Regions from separate parts of the Muricoprocola aceti genome, predicted to be linked through region 1. Evidence: predicted binding sites of a transcription regulator. Region 1 holds the regulator's gene; the other holds the start of a gene.
What was found. Region 1 encodes HrcA, which represses chaperone genes, less so after heat shock. Its sites were predicted from a motif close to TGTTAGCACTCNNNNNNNNNGAGTGCTAACA; they were not measured.

Region 1 (7,860 bases):
TACGAATGCTTCTAAGAGAGTATTCAGTTACGGAACATCACCAAAGATAGGTGCACTTGCCATTTTTAATTATGGTTCAAGTGGAGATGCGCATATTGCGGTTGTAGAGGACATCGTTAATGGTGTGCCATATGTATCTGAATCAGGATACGCATTTGGAACAACCGTTCCTGCAGCAGACCGGTCCAACATTGTGTTCAAGTATCAGAGTATTTACAATTGGGCAGGAGGAAGACAGCTGTTGGGATATATTTATCTGATTTAATTATTGAAGAAAAAGAGAACAAAAAAAGAATCCATTTTGAGGATTCTTTTTTTGTTCTCTTATGCGTTTGCCAGAACCTGTTCTACTACGTAGTTATGTATAAGATTCGAAGTAGCTTCTGTATAATGAAGCCCGTCTACGGTATCATATCCCTGTTCTGTCAGGTAATCATAACAGTCCAGGTAGTGGTCAGGAAAAGCGGCTTTTAATGCCTGATTGAATTCCTGAATCATATCATTGGTGGTATTACACTGCGCATCATCAGAAAGAGGATTAACAGATAAATAATAAAATGGCGTATCCGTGAATTCTCTTGCAATACTTTGATACAGTTCAATGTAGAGATTCATGTTTTCCGGATCATTGACTCCCAGATTATAGACAATGGTCTGAGAAGGATCATTCTCCAGAAGAGTCCGAAGCTCAAAGACACCATCATCTGCAAACCACTGATAACCTTCCCCTTCCTTTCCAAGATAGGTGCAGGAATCTTGAACGGCTTCTCCCATGCTGACCGTTCTGGAATCACCTACAAATACAATAGAATGAGCAGGAACGGTGCTGGCTGTTTCAACAGCAGGAGCACTGCTTTCGGCTTCTGTCTGCTCCGTCTGAGCTGCCTCTGTAGCTTGTCTGGTCGAAGAAGACAGAGAAGGCAGACCCGGAAAGATGCTGGCAATCGTCTTCTTCACCGGATTGGCATCATCGGCATTCTCATAGGTCAGATACCCGGCGAGTCCAAGCAGAAACAGGATGGCCAGAGTGGCAAACAGAATCGTGAGATAATTTCGAATTTTCATCACAAAGTCCTTTCTTATGAAATTGTAAATATGCAGTAAATACAATACTGCAATCAAAGTTTAGCATATTTCCAAAAAAAGTCAAATAAAAGTAAAAAAGCCTATTGACATTTCGAAATACAGGTGATATCTTAAGGTCATGGAAATTAGCACTCGATAGTGACGAGTGCTAACAACCAAAGGAGGAATGAGGATGCGTCTGGATGATAGAAAATGGAAAATTTTTAATGCTATCATTAAAACCTATCTGGAGACTGGTGAACCGGTTGGATCCAGAACAATTTCAAAATACGCAGACTTAAACCTGAGTTCAGCAACGATTCGTAATGAGATGGCTGATCTGGAAGAGATGGGACTGATTATACAGCCTCACACATCTGCAGGCAGGATTCCATCAGATCAGGGTTATCGTATGTATGTGGACTATCTGATGGAGCAGAAAGACAAGGAAGTCAAAGAGATGCAGAACATGATGATTCAGAAGCAGGATCGTATGGAATCTGTACTGAAGCAGGTGGTTAAGGTCCTGGCAAACAATACGAATTATGCAACCTTGATTTCAGCACCGCAGTATCACAGAACAAAGCTGAAGTTTATACAGCTCTCCATTATCAGTGAGACACAGCTTCTGGCAGTGGTTGTGGCAGAGGGCAATATTGTGAAGAACAAGATGCTGAATTTTGAACATGGGCTGAACAATGAGATGCTATTAAAACTGAACATCCTGTTAAATACAGCATTAAATGGTCTTGCAATGGAAGAGATTAATCTTGGGCTGATCACGAAGCTGAAGGAACAGGCTGGTATCCACAGTGATGTGGTAAGCAAAGTTCTGGATACCGTAGCAGAGACCATACAGATGGATGATGAGATGGAGATTTACACCAGTGGCGCAACGAACATCTTCAAGTATCCGGAACTGTCAGACAGTTCCAGGGCCAGCGAGCTGATCAGTGCTTTTGAAGAAAAAAAAGAACTGGCAAGTCTGGTGACAGAGAGTATGGCTCAGACATCCGATATCGGAATTCAGGTTTATATAGGCAATGAAGCTCCAATTCAGAATATGAAGGACTGCAGTGTAGTGACGGCAACCTATGAATTGGGAAGCGGCATCAGGGGAACGATAGGAATTATCGGACCGAAACGAATGGATTATGAAAAAGTCGTTGATTCACTGAAAACTTTGAAGAGACAGTTAGACAACGTCTTTGAAGAACAGTAGAGTCAAAAATGATAGAACAGAAAGGTGGTCGATGAAAGTGGCAGAAGAAAACATGGAAAAGAACATGGAAGAAGCTGCAGAAGAGGTTACTGACAATGAGACAGAGACCGGCCAGAACACAGAAACAGATCAGAGTGTGGAAGATGCAGCTGCTGAATCTGTAAAAGAAGAAAAAGAAGAGACAGCACAGGAAGAAAAGAAAGACAAAAAGTTCTGGAAAAAAGAAAAGAAAGATAAGAATGCAGAACTGGTTGAGGAACTGACAGACAAAGTAAAACGTCAGATGGCAGAATTCGAGAACTTCCGTAAGCGTTCCGAAAAGGAAAAAGCAGGAATGTTTGAGATGGGAGCCAAAAGTGTCATTGAGCAGATTCTTCCAGTGATTGATAATTTTGAACGCGGTCTGGCAGCTGTGCCGGAAGAGTCAAAGGCAGATCCATTCGTAGAAGGAATGGAAAAAATTTACAGACAGTTCATGGATACCATGGATAAACTGAATGTAAAGCCGATTGAAGCAGTGGGCACAGAGTTCAACCCGGATTTCCATAATGCAGTGATGCATGTGGAAGATGAGGAAGCCGGTGAGAATGTGGTAGTAGAGGAATTCCAGAAGGGATACCTTTACAAGGATCAGGTAGTCAGACACAGCATGGTAAAAGTAGCAAATTAGTTTTTTCAGTATTACAGTTATGTATATAGGAGGACAAAATTATGAGTAAAATTATTGGTATCGACCTTGGTACAACAAACAGTTGTGTAGCAGTTATGGAAGGTGGAAAACCTACCGTTGTAACAAATACAGAAGGTGCAAGAACAACACCGTCTGTTGTAGCATTTTCAAAAACAGGTGAAAGACTGGTTGGTGAACCTGCAAAACGTCAGGCAGTAACCAACGCAGATAAGACCATCTCTTCTATCAAGAGACATATGGGTACTGATTATAAAGTGTCTATCGATGGAAAGAACTATACACCACAGGAGATCTCCGCAATGATTCTTCAGAAGCTGAAAGCAGATGCTGAGAATTATCTTGGTGAAAAAGTATCTGAAGCAGTCATTACGGTACCTGCATATTTCAATGATGCACAGCGTCAGGCAACAAAAGATGCCGGTAAGATCGCAGGTCTGGATGTAAAACGTATTATTAACGAGCCTACTGCTGCTGCACTTGCGTATGGTCTTGATAACGAAAAAGAACAGAAAATTATGGTATATGACCTTGGTGGCGGTACATTTGATGTATCTATCATTGAGATTGGTGATGGTGTCATTGAAGTTCTGGCAACGAACGGTGATAACAGACTGGGTGGTGATGACTTCGACCAGAAGATCACAAATTACATGATTGATGAATTTAAGAAAGCAGAAGGTGTAGACCTTTCTGTAGATAAGATGGCTCTTCAGAGATTAAAAGAAGCAGCTGAAAAAGCAAAGAAAGAACTTTCTTCTGCTACAACCACAAATATCAACCTGCCATTCATCACTGCAACAGCAGAAGGACCAAAGCACTTTGATATGAACCTCTCCAGAGCAAAATTCGATGAACTGACTCATGACCTGGTAGAGAGAACAGCTATCCCGGTACAGAATGCATTACGTGATGCAGGTATCACAGCATCTGATCTGTCTAAAGTACTTCTGGTTGGTGGATCTACACGTATCCCGGCTGTACAGGATAAAGTAAAAGCCCTGACAGGTAAAGAGCCGAGTAAGACTCTGAACCCGGATGAATGTGTAGCAATCGGTGCAGCAATCCAGGGTGGTAACTTAGCTGGCGATACAGGCGCAGGCGATATCCTTCTTCTGGATGTAACACCATTGTCCCTGTCTATCGAGACCATGGGTGGTGTAGCAACCAGACTGATCGAGAGAAACACAACGATCCCTACTAAGAAGAGTCAGGTATTCTCTACTGCAGCAGATAATCAGACAGCCGTTGATATCCATGTAGTACAGGGTGAGAGACAGTTTGCGAAAGATAACAAGTCCCTTGGCCAGTTCAGACTGGATGGTATCCCACCAGCAAGAAGAGGTGTGCCACAGATTGAAGTTACCTTTGATATCGATGCAAATGGTATTGTAAATGTATCTGCAAAAGATCTTGGAACAGGAAAAGAACAGCACATTACCATTACTTCCGGATCTAACATGTCTGACAGTGATATTGAAAAAGCAGTAAAAGAAGCTGCTGAATTCGAAACACAGGATAAGAAGAGAAAAGAAGCAATTGATGCAAGAAATGATGCAGATGCTATGGTATTCCAGACAGAAAAGGCTCTGGAAGAAGTAGGAGACAAACTGGATGCTAACGATAAGACAGCCGTAGAAGCTGATATTACAGTATTGAAAGAGCTGGTAGAAAAGAGCAATCCAGAAGAAATGACAGATGCTCAGGTAGCTGAGATCAAAGCTGCAAAAGAAAAACTGATGGAAAGTGCTCAGAAAGTATTCGCAAAAGTATACGAACAGAGTCAGGGAGCGCAGGCTGGTCCACAGGGAGCTGGTCCTGATATGGGCGGTGCTCAGTACAGCCAGGGCAGCACAGCACAGAATAATGATGATGATGTCATTGACGCAGACTATAAAGAGGTGTAAAGTAAGTTCTGGTGCGTGTCGAATCCATCGCGGATGAGACAACATGGGAAGGCACTGAAGCATTACGAAGTAAATAGAAAGTCCCAGGGGACGGAGGAGCATATCCCCCGTCTTTTGGGCGCTAGGAGAGAAAAATGGCGGAAACAAAAAGAGATTATTACGAAGTGCTGGGCGTTGACCGAAATGCCGATGCAGCTACCATAAAAAAAGCATATCGGCAGCTGGCCAAGAAGTATCATCCGGATATGAATCCTGGAGATAAAGAAGCCGAGCAGAAGTTTAAAGAAGCAGCAGAAGCATACTCTGTTTTATCAGATGATAACAAACGTCATCAGTATGACCAGTTTGGTCATGCGGCCTTTGAACAGGGTGGCGGAGGTGCCGGCGGATTTGATTTCAACGGAGCGGATATGGGAGACATCTTTGGAGATATTTTTGGAGATCTCTTTGGCGGTGGATCCAGACGAAGAGCCAACAATGGTCCAATGAAAGGGGCTAATTTACGTGCATCCGTAAGAATCACTTTCGAAGAAGCTGTATTTGGCTGTGAGAAAGAACTGGAGCTTTCCTTAAAGGATGAATGTACCAACTGTCACGGAACAGGTGCCAAGCCTGGAACCAGTCCGGAGACATGTCCGAAATGTGGCGGCCGTGGTCAGGTTGTTATGACACAGCAGTCCCTGTTTGGCATGGTGCAGAATGTAACGACCTGTCCAGATTGTGGCGGAACCGGAAAGATCATCAAAGAAAAATGTACTTCCTGTGGAGGCACGGGTTATACTTCCAGCAGAAAGAAGATCAAGGTGTCTATTCCGGCAGGTATTGATAATGGTCAGTGCGTCAGAATTGCAGGCAAGGGAGAACCGGGAACCAATGGCGGCCCAAGAGGAGATCTGCTGGTAGAAGTGGTTGTCCAGAGACATCCGATATTCCAGAGACAGGATATGAACATTTATTCTACCGCACCAATGAGCTTTGCACAGGCTACTCTTGGCGGCGATGTACGGATCAGTACCATTGACGGAGATGTGATGTATAATGTGAAGCCAGGTACGCAGACGGATACCCGTATTCGCCTGAAAGGAAAAGGAGTTCCATCTCTGAGAAATAAATCTGTCAGAGGTGACCATTATGTAACACTGGTTGTTCAGGTGCCGACCAGGCTGAATAATGAGGCAAAAGAAGCCCTGAAAGCATTTGATGCAGCAACTGGTAACAGCCTGAATCAGCAGAATACAGATACAGCAAAAAAAGAGGAAAAGCCAAAGAAAAAGGGCTTTATGGATAAATTAAAAGAAACCTTTGAAGATTAGAGTCAGATAGGAAAGAATGAGGATCCTGTAAATGAAATGGAATAAATATACATTAAAAACCAGGTCAGAGGTGGAAGACATAGTGATCTCCACACTGGCAGATGCAGGCGTAGAGGGTGTAGAGATTGAGGATAAAGTGCCTTTAACAGAGTCAGATAAAAAACAGATGTTTGTAGATATTCTGCCAGACGGACCGGCAGATGACGGAATTGCCTACCTGAATTTCTACGTAGAAGAAGATCAGGATCCACAGCCGCTTCTGGACAGAGTGAAGGAAGCACTGGAAGAACTCCGTATGTTTATGGACATCGGAGAAGGTACGATTACGGAAAGTCAGACAGAGGACAAGGACTGGATCAATAACTGGAAGCAGTATTTCCATCAGTTCTATGTGGATGATATTCTGATTATTCCATCCTGGGAAGAGGTAAAGCCGGAAGATCAGGATAAGATGATCATTCATATTGATCCTGGTACAGCTTTTGGTACCGGCATGCATGAGACGACACAGCTGTGTATGAGACAGTTGAAGAAATATGTCAATAAAGATACACAGATTTTGGATGTAGGTACCGGAAGTGGTATCTTGTCGATTGCAGCCCTGAAGCTGGGAGCGGCTCATGCGGTAGGAACAGATCTGGATCCATGTGCGATTTCAGCAGTAAAAGAGAATCTGGAAGCCAATGAGGTACCAGTGACAGACATGGATATGATTCTGGGAAATATTATTGACGATAAAAAGATCCAGGATGAAGTAGAATATGAGAAGTATGACATTGTTGTAGCCAATATTCTTGCAGATGTTCTGATCCCGCTGACACCTGTGATCCTGCATCAGATGAAAAAAGGTGGTCTGTATATTACCTCCGGTATTATTGATGACAAAGAGGAAAGCGTAGTGGCAGCAGTAAAGGCGGCAGGCCTGGAAGTAGTAGAAGTAACACATCAGGGCGAGTGGGTATCTGTGACCGCCAGAAAGATAGGCTAATATGCATCGATTTTTTGTGGAAGAGCCGGCTATGGGCGAGAATAGCATCACCATTACCGGCGGAGATGTGAATCATATCAAAAATGTACTCCGTATGTCTGTGGGCGACAAAATCTGTGTCATCAATGGACAGAATAACAAAGAGTACTACTGTGAAATCACAGCAGTTGGAAATGATGCAGTGGATACCAGAATCTGTGAGATTCGGGAATCAGATCAGGAACTTGGCAATGAAGTTGTGCTGTTTCAGGGGCTGCCGAAAAGCGATAAAATGGAGTTGATCATTCAGAAGGCAGTGGAACTTGGGGTGCACACAATTGTGCCAGTATCCACAGACCGTACCGTGGTAAAGCTGGATGCGAAGAAAGAGGCCAATAAGCGAAAGCGCTGGATGAGTATTTCAGAAAGCGCGGCAAAACAGTCGGGGAGACTGCGTATTCCAGAGGTGACGCCGGTAGTTTCTTACCGGGAAGCATTGGAGATGGCAAAGAAGATGGATGTCCGTCTGATCCCTTATGAACTGGCAGAAGGCATGGAAAAAACCAGAGAGCTGATGAGCAGTATCCAGCCGGGGCAGTCAGTAGCAGTATTTATCGGACCGGAGGGCGGATTTGAAAGCAGTGAGATTGAAAAAGCCATGGAGATCGGCGCATGGCCGATTACTCTGGGAAAAAGAA
Region 2 (7,860 bases), on a different contig from region 1:
ATGCTGAGTATCACCATATCAAAAAGGAAAATATTGGACTGATTGAAGTTATGGGACTGGCTGTATTACCTGCCAGATTGAAGAAAGAGATGGTAGAACTAGAACAGGCAATTCTGAATCATGAAGACCTGAGACAGAATGAAACAATGGCTGCCCATGCTGAATGGGCAGAGGGATGGATGCCAAAATATAAGATTACAGATAGTAATATTCATTCTATCATACAGAAAGAAATTGGAATTGTGTTTGCGAAAGTTCTGGAGGATGCAGGCGTTTACAAGAGAACAGATGAAGGGAAAGCTGCATTCAAAAGATTTATTGAAAGTTTATAAAAAAAGGACCACTTCATTTTTGTGAAATGGCCTTAAGAAAATATTCAGTTTTCACAAAATAGTCCTTTTAGTATTTATACATGGTAAGGATGCTCAAAATATTCAGTGTAGAATACTAAAAGGTCATTCAGATATTTTTTTAGGTTGCTCATTTGCAATTCCTCCTTTCCTTATTTACAAGTTGATTATAAGATAGGTGTAAAAGGATTGCTTGCTAAATCGAAAGAAGATATAGACAAATGTTGCAAAGGGGAGTATTTCATGCAGTTAAAATATGTTGACACAAAAGAGGAGATCATAGCAATAAATAGGAAGTCAAAACATATTGAACCACATCTTCATAATGCATTGGAGATCGTTTGTGTAACAAGTGGAGCATTAGAGCTTGGTGTCGGACAGGAACTATATCATATGGATAAAGGAGATATAGGCTTTGTATTTCCAGATGTTATTCATCACTATCAGGTACTGACACCCGGTGTAAATAAAGCAACTTATCTGATTGCATCGCCATTTACGATTGCCAAATTTGCAGATATCATGCAATCCATGGCTCCTGAATACCCGATCATCAAAGCGGAAAAGGTTGAACCGGAGGTATATAGGGTTATAAATGCGATTTTAGAGACAGAACAGTCGGATATTACTGTTGCACAGGCATATCTTCAAATTGTGTTGGCACGCTGCATAGGAAAATTAAATTTGGTAGAAAAGAGTAATGTGGGGAGCAACGATCTTATTTATCAGACAGTTTCCTATATATCAGCAAATTTTAAGAAGAAATTTTCGTTGGAAGAGATGGCAAAAGATCTGGGGGTGAGCAAATATGTTTTATCCAGGATCTTTTCCAAAACATTCCATAAAAACTTTAATCAATATCTTAACGATGCAAGGCTGAACCATGCATGCCATCGTTTGGAAAATACAAGTGATTCTATTACAAACATTTGTCTGGATAGTGGATTTGAAAGTCAGAGGACATTTAACCGAGTATTTAAAGAAAGATATAAAATATCACCGAGTGATTATCGGAGTACTTGTGTGAAAGAGATGTTGTCATAAAAGGTTCTGTTGGTAGAAATATTTACTTCGATTTTACAGTACTATGTATTTGATTTTATGTGTGGATGATATTAGTTAAAGTCAGGAGAACCGGGAAAATGCAAAAGAATTTGTCGTAAAAATGTGGTCAAATCAAGAAACCTCCGTGCAAAAGCAAGTGAAAAAACCCCGTGAAGCTGTGAGATACGCCATGCACAGCTCGGGAAAGAATTCCCTCGCTGTAGGGCTGTCGCCCTATAAAATAGCAAAAAAGACGTCCTCGCAAGTAAACTTGCAGGGCGTCTTTTTTCACCATTTTGCATGGCTTATAGCGTTCACAAAATCTTCACAAAATAATTAGCACTCACCTCTTGACAGTGCTAACAATGCGTGTTATATTACAAATAGAACAAAGGAAGAGAGATAAAAGAAAAGGTATTCCAGATGTTCGAAGAACTAGAAATGATAATACAGCAGACTGGATCGTGAAGATCCAGGGAGCTTTTGAAAGGAGATATGACTTATGTTAATGCCTAGTATTTTTGGAGAAAACTTATTTGATGATTTCTTTACACCATTCTATTATGATGACAAAGATGAGAAGAAAGTGGAAAAGAAGCTGTACGGTAGAAGAGCACAGAATCTCCTGAAGACAGATATTAAGGAAAAACCGGAAGGTTATGAACTGATTGTTGATGTTCCTGGCTTCAAGAAAGAGGAAGTCAAAGTTGCATTGAAAGATGGTTACTTAACTGTCAGTGCAGCAAAAGGTCTGGATGAAGACGATGAAGATAAGAAGGGACACTACATCAGACGTGAACGTTACGCAGGAGCCTGCGAGCGAAGCTTTTATGTAGGCGAAGAAGTGACTCAGGAAGACATTAAAGGTGAATACAAACATGGTATCCTGAAGCTTTTCGTTCCGAAGAAGGAAGCGAAACCGGCAGCCAGTGACCCGAAGTATATTACTATTGAGGGCTGATCCGACTAATGCTACTGAAACGGATATAAAAGGGTGGCGTCCCGGAAGGGACGCTGCCTGAAACAAGAATTTTATTGTAATCATTTGACATAAATAACAGAATTTGACAGCAAAGGAGAGATGACTTATGATGATGCCTAGTATTTTTGGAGAAAACTTATTTGATGATGTATGGGATAATTTCCCATTTAACAGTGAACAGCTGTGGGGTAAGAAGAATCCTCTGTATGGAAAACATGCACAGAACATGATGAAGACAGATATCCGTGAAACGGATAAAAGCTATGAACTGGATGTCGATCTTCCGGGATTTAAGAAAGACGAGATTCAGGTACAGCTGAAAGATGGTTATCTGGTACTTTCTGCTGCAAAGGGACTGGATAAAGATGAAAAAGATAAAGAAGGTAATTATATCAGGCGTGAACGCTATGCGGGCAGCATGAGCCGAAGCTTTTATGTAGGCGATGCAGTAAGCGAAGAAGACATTCATGCAAAATATGAAGATGGTATTCTGAAACTGTCCGTGCCAAAGAAAGCACCTGAGAAAATAGAAAAAGATGGTTATATTGCCATTGAAGGTTAAGGAAATCTCCTTATAGTCGCCGGGACTTATTTTAAGCCCCGGCTTTTTTAGTGTTCCTGAATAATTTAGACTATTTATAACTACCGTATTTCAGCAAAGCATTGTACATGGCATCGATATTTTCTTCTTTGGCAATATCAATAGAACCGTTGCAGTCAAAGATATAACCGCCACCTGGCATACAGATATCCAGCAATTTTTTCACTTCTTCGGTTACCTGCTCTGGTGTACCCATCTCCAGAAGATAAGCAGAGAGATTTCCTACGATACAGGAGTTGCCGCCAACGATCTCCTTTGCTTTTTTCATATCTACGGTTTCGAAATGAATCATGCATTTACCCTTTGGCAGATCCCGGAGCTGTTCCAGACGGGTATTGTATTTGCCCTCGGTATAGAGATAAGGGGTTACATCCATATCCACCAGTGCGTTGATGATTTTCTTAAATGGTTTCCAATAGAATATCATGATCCGCAGCGGAAATATCCAAAGACTGTGTGATGCCAGTCTGCAGTTTTTTCACAATCCTCTGTTTGTCCATGATGACCAGTTCTTTGAGATCGCCTGCCCGGATTTGAGACCGGAGATGATTCAGTGGACAAAGGACAAATATACCGGTAACAATATTACACCGATGGATGCAATTAATGAGTTTCGCACTTCGTCGGAATACCGTTATACTATGACCACCCGTGGAGCACAGATTTTCCCGGATCATCTGAGAGGATACCGGGATATTTATGTGAATCTCTGGAATACCAGCGGCCGGTATATGGGGCGGCTGGTGATCTGTGAACTGGATACGGCAATTAAACCAGGGCAGATGAAAGCAGCAGAGTATCTGGCAGAATTCATTGTACGGGCCATGAACTATAAGCATCAGAACAACCGTACCTATGATCAGATTCTGGTAAATCTGTTAGAAGATCTGGTAAATGAAAAAAATCACAGCCAGGAGGAGGTCAGTGAACGAATCACTCTGATGGGGTGGAATCTGACTGACCCTTATGTGGCGGTATGCCTGTCACTGGAAGAACGTGTGGATACACTGCATACGTCCATCAGCCTGTGCAATGAGATTGAGAGCAATATTCACGGCAGCAAAGCTTTTGTACATCAGGGGCATATCGGGATTCTGATTAATCTGAAAATGAACCGAAACGATACATCCGAACTGGGCGTGGTAGTACGGGAGGGATTATTTAAAGCCGGAGTCAGTAATGTGATGAACAATATTATGGAATTACCGACCTATTATTTTCAGGCAGTCATAGCTCTTGGTCATTGCCGGAAGAGCGGCGGTATGCGTTGGTCATATCATTTTGATGAGGCATCACTGGATTTTATTCTGGATGCGTACCAGTCCAGGATGCCGATTATCTATGCCTGCTCAGACTGTCTTTTTATATTATGGAAAAAATAAATAAAACGATTTTGTTCACATAAATTTCAAAAATATGTTTTCGTGATTCGTTGACAACAGAAAAAACACGTGTTATATTACAAATAGAACAGAAAGAGCCTATGTGATTATGACATGCAGGAGGTGAGATGCATGAGCGAAAAGAGAGATTACTATGAAGTACTTGGAATCAGTCGCAGCGCAGATTCCGCTGCGATAAAAAAAGCATATAGGAAACTGGCGAAAAAATATCACCCGGATAACAATGCAGGAAATCCGGCAGCAGAAGAAAAGTTTAAGGAGATCGCAGAAGCATATGATGTCCTGAGTGATCCAGAGAAGAAGAAACTGTATGATCAGTTTGGGCATGCTGCGTTTGATCAGAATGGAGCACCGGGAGGCGGTGCCGAGGGATACCAGGATTTCACGGGAGGTAATGGTGGATACCGGGAGTATCATTATGAAGGTAATATGGATGATCTGTTTGGAGATATGTTCAAGAATGCTTTTCATGGCAGAGGATCCGGATCGAGACGGTCTGCAAGGGGCAGCAGTATGCATTTCGGAGGATTTGACTGGGGTGACCATATGAATTTTGGCGGCGGAAGCAGCTGGGATGGAGCTGGCTTTGACAGTGGATACGGCCCGCAGAAGGGAGCAGATCTGAATGCGGAAGTGACAGTTGGATTTGAAGATGCTGTTTTTGGCTGCGACAAGGTGATTTCTCTGAAGAATCCAGATGGAACTCAGCATTCCCTTCAGGTGCACATTCCGGCAGGTATCGATACCGGCAAGTTGATTCGTCTGCGAGGTAAAGGAATGCCGGGAAGCAACGGCGAGGCAGGAGATCTGCTTTTGAAAGTCAATGTGCAGAGTAAGTCTGGATATGAACGAAAAGGACAGGATCTGTATACGACAGTGAACATTCCATATACAACCGCTGTCTTTGGCGGTGAAGCGAGAGTACAGACTCTGTATGGCGATGTGATCTGCAAGATCAAAGAGGGAACACAGTCTGGCACGAAGATCCGTTTGCGGGGCAAGGGAATTGTGTCTATGAAGAATCCATCCGTTCATGGAGATCAGTATGTGACGGTACAGATTGATGTGCCAAAGCACCTGAGCCGGGAGGCCAGACAAAAGCTGATGGAATATAAACAGGTCTGTTAAGCCAGGAAAGCAGGGATTTGCGGTAGACAAAATGAAAAGAGTTTCGTATAATACAAAGTAGATGTGTATTTGGAATATTTACGGCTTCCAGATGCTACAACGTAGCAATGTAGTATCGGAAGCCGCTTTTTTGACAGTTATAAATGAAAGAAGATTATCAGATGACTAGACAGGAAGCAGAAAAAGAGATGGAGTACTACCGGAAGATTTTTTCGGTGGTGAGATTGCTGGGCGAGGAAGATATGAAAGCACTGGAAAAGGGACGTCTGACAGGAACGGTATCAGACTGTTGTCAGTGCTATAAGTTCTGGAAGAAGGACATCCTCTGTGAGAACTGCATTTCTTTAAAGGTATGGAAGGAAAAGACAGAGCGGACAAAGCTGGAGTTTCAGGGAGATGATATCTATCAGGTAATATCCAGATATGTGGAGATTGATGGAAAACCATACGTTATGGAACTGGTTAAGAAGATGTATGAAGATTCTCTGCTGGATGCCGATGGAAGAAGGAAGCTGGCTGGTAAGCTCTCAGGATATAATGATGAGCTTTACAAAGATGCAATGACCGGAGCTTATAACCGTCGTTACTTTGAAGATGAATTAAAAGGCAGAACTGATCTGGCAGGTGTAGCCATGATCGATATGGATGATTTTAAACTTTGCAATGATACCTGTGGACACAATGCAGGCGATATTGCGTTGGAGACTATGGTGAAGGTGATTCGGAAGTTTATCCGAAAGACGGATGTGCTGGTACGTTATGGAGGAGATGAGTTCCTGCTTCTGATGTATGATGTGACGGAAGAGGTCTTTGATGAGAAGCTTCATCAGATACAGAAGCAGATCAGCGAAGCTGCCGTGCCCGGGTATTCCAATCTGCATCTTTCGGTCAGCATAGGCGGACTGGTGTCGGCGAATGAACCACTGGATCGTGCGGTAGACCGTGCAGATCAACTGATGTATCAGGCAAAGAGCAGTAAGAATATGGTCGTGACAGAGATGTCACCATTGCCGGGTAATCAGAACAGCGAAGGTATCCACACCAGACTGCGTTCTCAGATTTTGCTTGTAGATGATTCTGAGATAAACAGGGAACTGCTCTCGGCTATGTTGGAGAATGAATTCGATATTCTGGAGGCAGAGAACGGAGAACAGTGCATGGAAATGCTTTCCCAGTACGGAACCGGGATCTCACTGGTGCTTCTGGATATTGTCATGCCGAAAATGAATGGATTTGAAGTTCTGTCTGCGATGAATCGAAAGCATTTGATTAATGATATTCCGGTTATTATGATTTCCAGTGAGGATAGTCAGAATACGATTCGGAGAGCTTATGAACTGGGAGTTTCTGACTATATCAATCGCCCGTTTGATGCCAGAATCGTATATCGCCGTGTATATAATACGATTAAGCTGTATGCCAAGCAGAGAAGGCTGACCAGGCTGATCAGCGACCAGAACTATGAAAAAGAGAAAAACAATAAGATGATGGTCAGCATCCTCAGTCATATTGTGGAGTTTCGAAATGGAGAAAGTGGTCAGCATGTTCTTCATATTAATATACTGACAGAACGCCTTCTGGAGCGTCTGGTAGAAAAAACAGGCAAATACAATCTGACGGCAGCAGATCGAAGCCTGATTACCACTGCTTCATCGCTTCATGACATTGGAAAGATCGGTATCGATGATAAGATTCTGAATAAACCGGGGAAACTGACGAAGGAAGAATTCGAGATTATGAAGACGCATACGCTGATCGGTGCAGATATGCTGGAAAGTATGGGAATCTATCAGAATGAAAAATTGATTAAGATTGCCTGTCAGATTTGCCGCTGGCACCATGAACGCTATGATGGCAGGGGATATCCGGATGGTTTGAAGGGGGAAGAGATTCCGATTGCAGCGCAGGTGGTTTCACTGGCTGATGTCTATGATGCATTGAGCAGCGAACGAGTATATAAAAAGGCTTTTTCTCATGAAAAGACTATGGAAATGATACTCGCAGGGGAGTGTGGACAGTTCAATCCACTGCTTTTGGAGTGTCTGAAGGATATTCAGGACGAATTGAGAGAAGATCTGAAGAAGACGACACTGGCCTAACCAGAGACTCCTGATAAAAGTGTGAGTGCAGAGAAGAAGCATGAGACTGTATCAGAAAGAGATGAAAAGAAAATGGCAGAATTATCCGTTTCGTACCGTATCAGGGCTGCCTTTCCGGTATGAACTGAAGCGTGGAAGAAATGGAAAACTGAACAGGGAACTGATGATTGACCGGAGAGAGGGCAGTAAAAGCCTGACCTGGAGTTCTTTCCGTACAGCATTGAGTACTTTGAAAGATATATTTGAAGAAGAG

Region 2: a site for HrcA is predicted at 1,729-1,759, ahead of OCV47_RS06465 (Hsp20/alpha crystallin family protein). Genes of this name have one in related genera too.

What each region holds. Positions count from the first base shown of each region.
Region 1 covers NZ_JAOQKE010000001.1:380,443-388,302, reverse strand. Annotated here, with positions in the region: gene OCV47_RS01935 (CHAP domain-containing protein) at 1-265, shown strand, start outside; gene OCV47_RS01930 (SGNH/GDSL hydrolase family protein) at 325-1,065, opposite strand; gene hrcA (heat-inducible transcriptional repressor HrcA) at 1,253-2,287, shown strand; gene grpE (nucleotide exchange factor GrpE) at 2,319-2,957, shown strand; gene dnaK (molecular chaperone DnaK) at 2,999-4,882, shown strand; gene dnaJ (molecular chaperone DnaJ) at 5,017-6,195, shown strand; gene prmA (50S ribosomal protein L11 methyltransferase) at 6,227-7,183, shown strand; gene OCV47_RS01900 (16S rRNA (uracil(1498)-N(3))-methyltransferase) at 7,185-7,860, shown strand, end outside.
Region 2 covers NZ_JAOQKE010000005.1:34,555-42,414, forward strand. Annotated here, with positions in the region: gene galT (UDP-glucose--hexose-1-phosphate uridylyltransferase) at 1-332, shown strand, start outside; gene OCV47_RS06460 (helix-turn-helix domain-containing protein) at 594-1,394, shown strand; gene OCV47_RS06465 (Hsp20/alpha crystallin family protein) at 1,897-2,355, shown strand; gene OCV47_RS06470 (Hsp20/alpha crystallin family protein) at 2,483-2,938, shown strand; gene OCV47_RS06475 (uroporphyrinogen decarboxylase family protein) at 3,009-3,404, opposite strand; gene OCV47_RS06480 (hypothetical protein) at 3,403-4,359, shown strand; gene OCV47_RS06485 (DnaJ C-terminal domain-containing protein) at 4,492-5,508, shown strand; gene OCV47_RS06490 (diguanylate cyclase domain-containing protein) at 5,670-7,607, shown strand; gene OCV47_RS06495 (hypothetical protein) at 7,648-7,860, shown strand, end outside.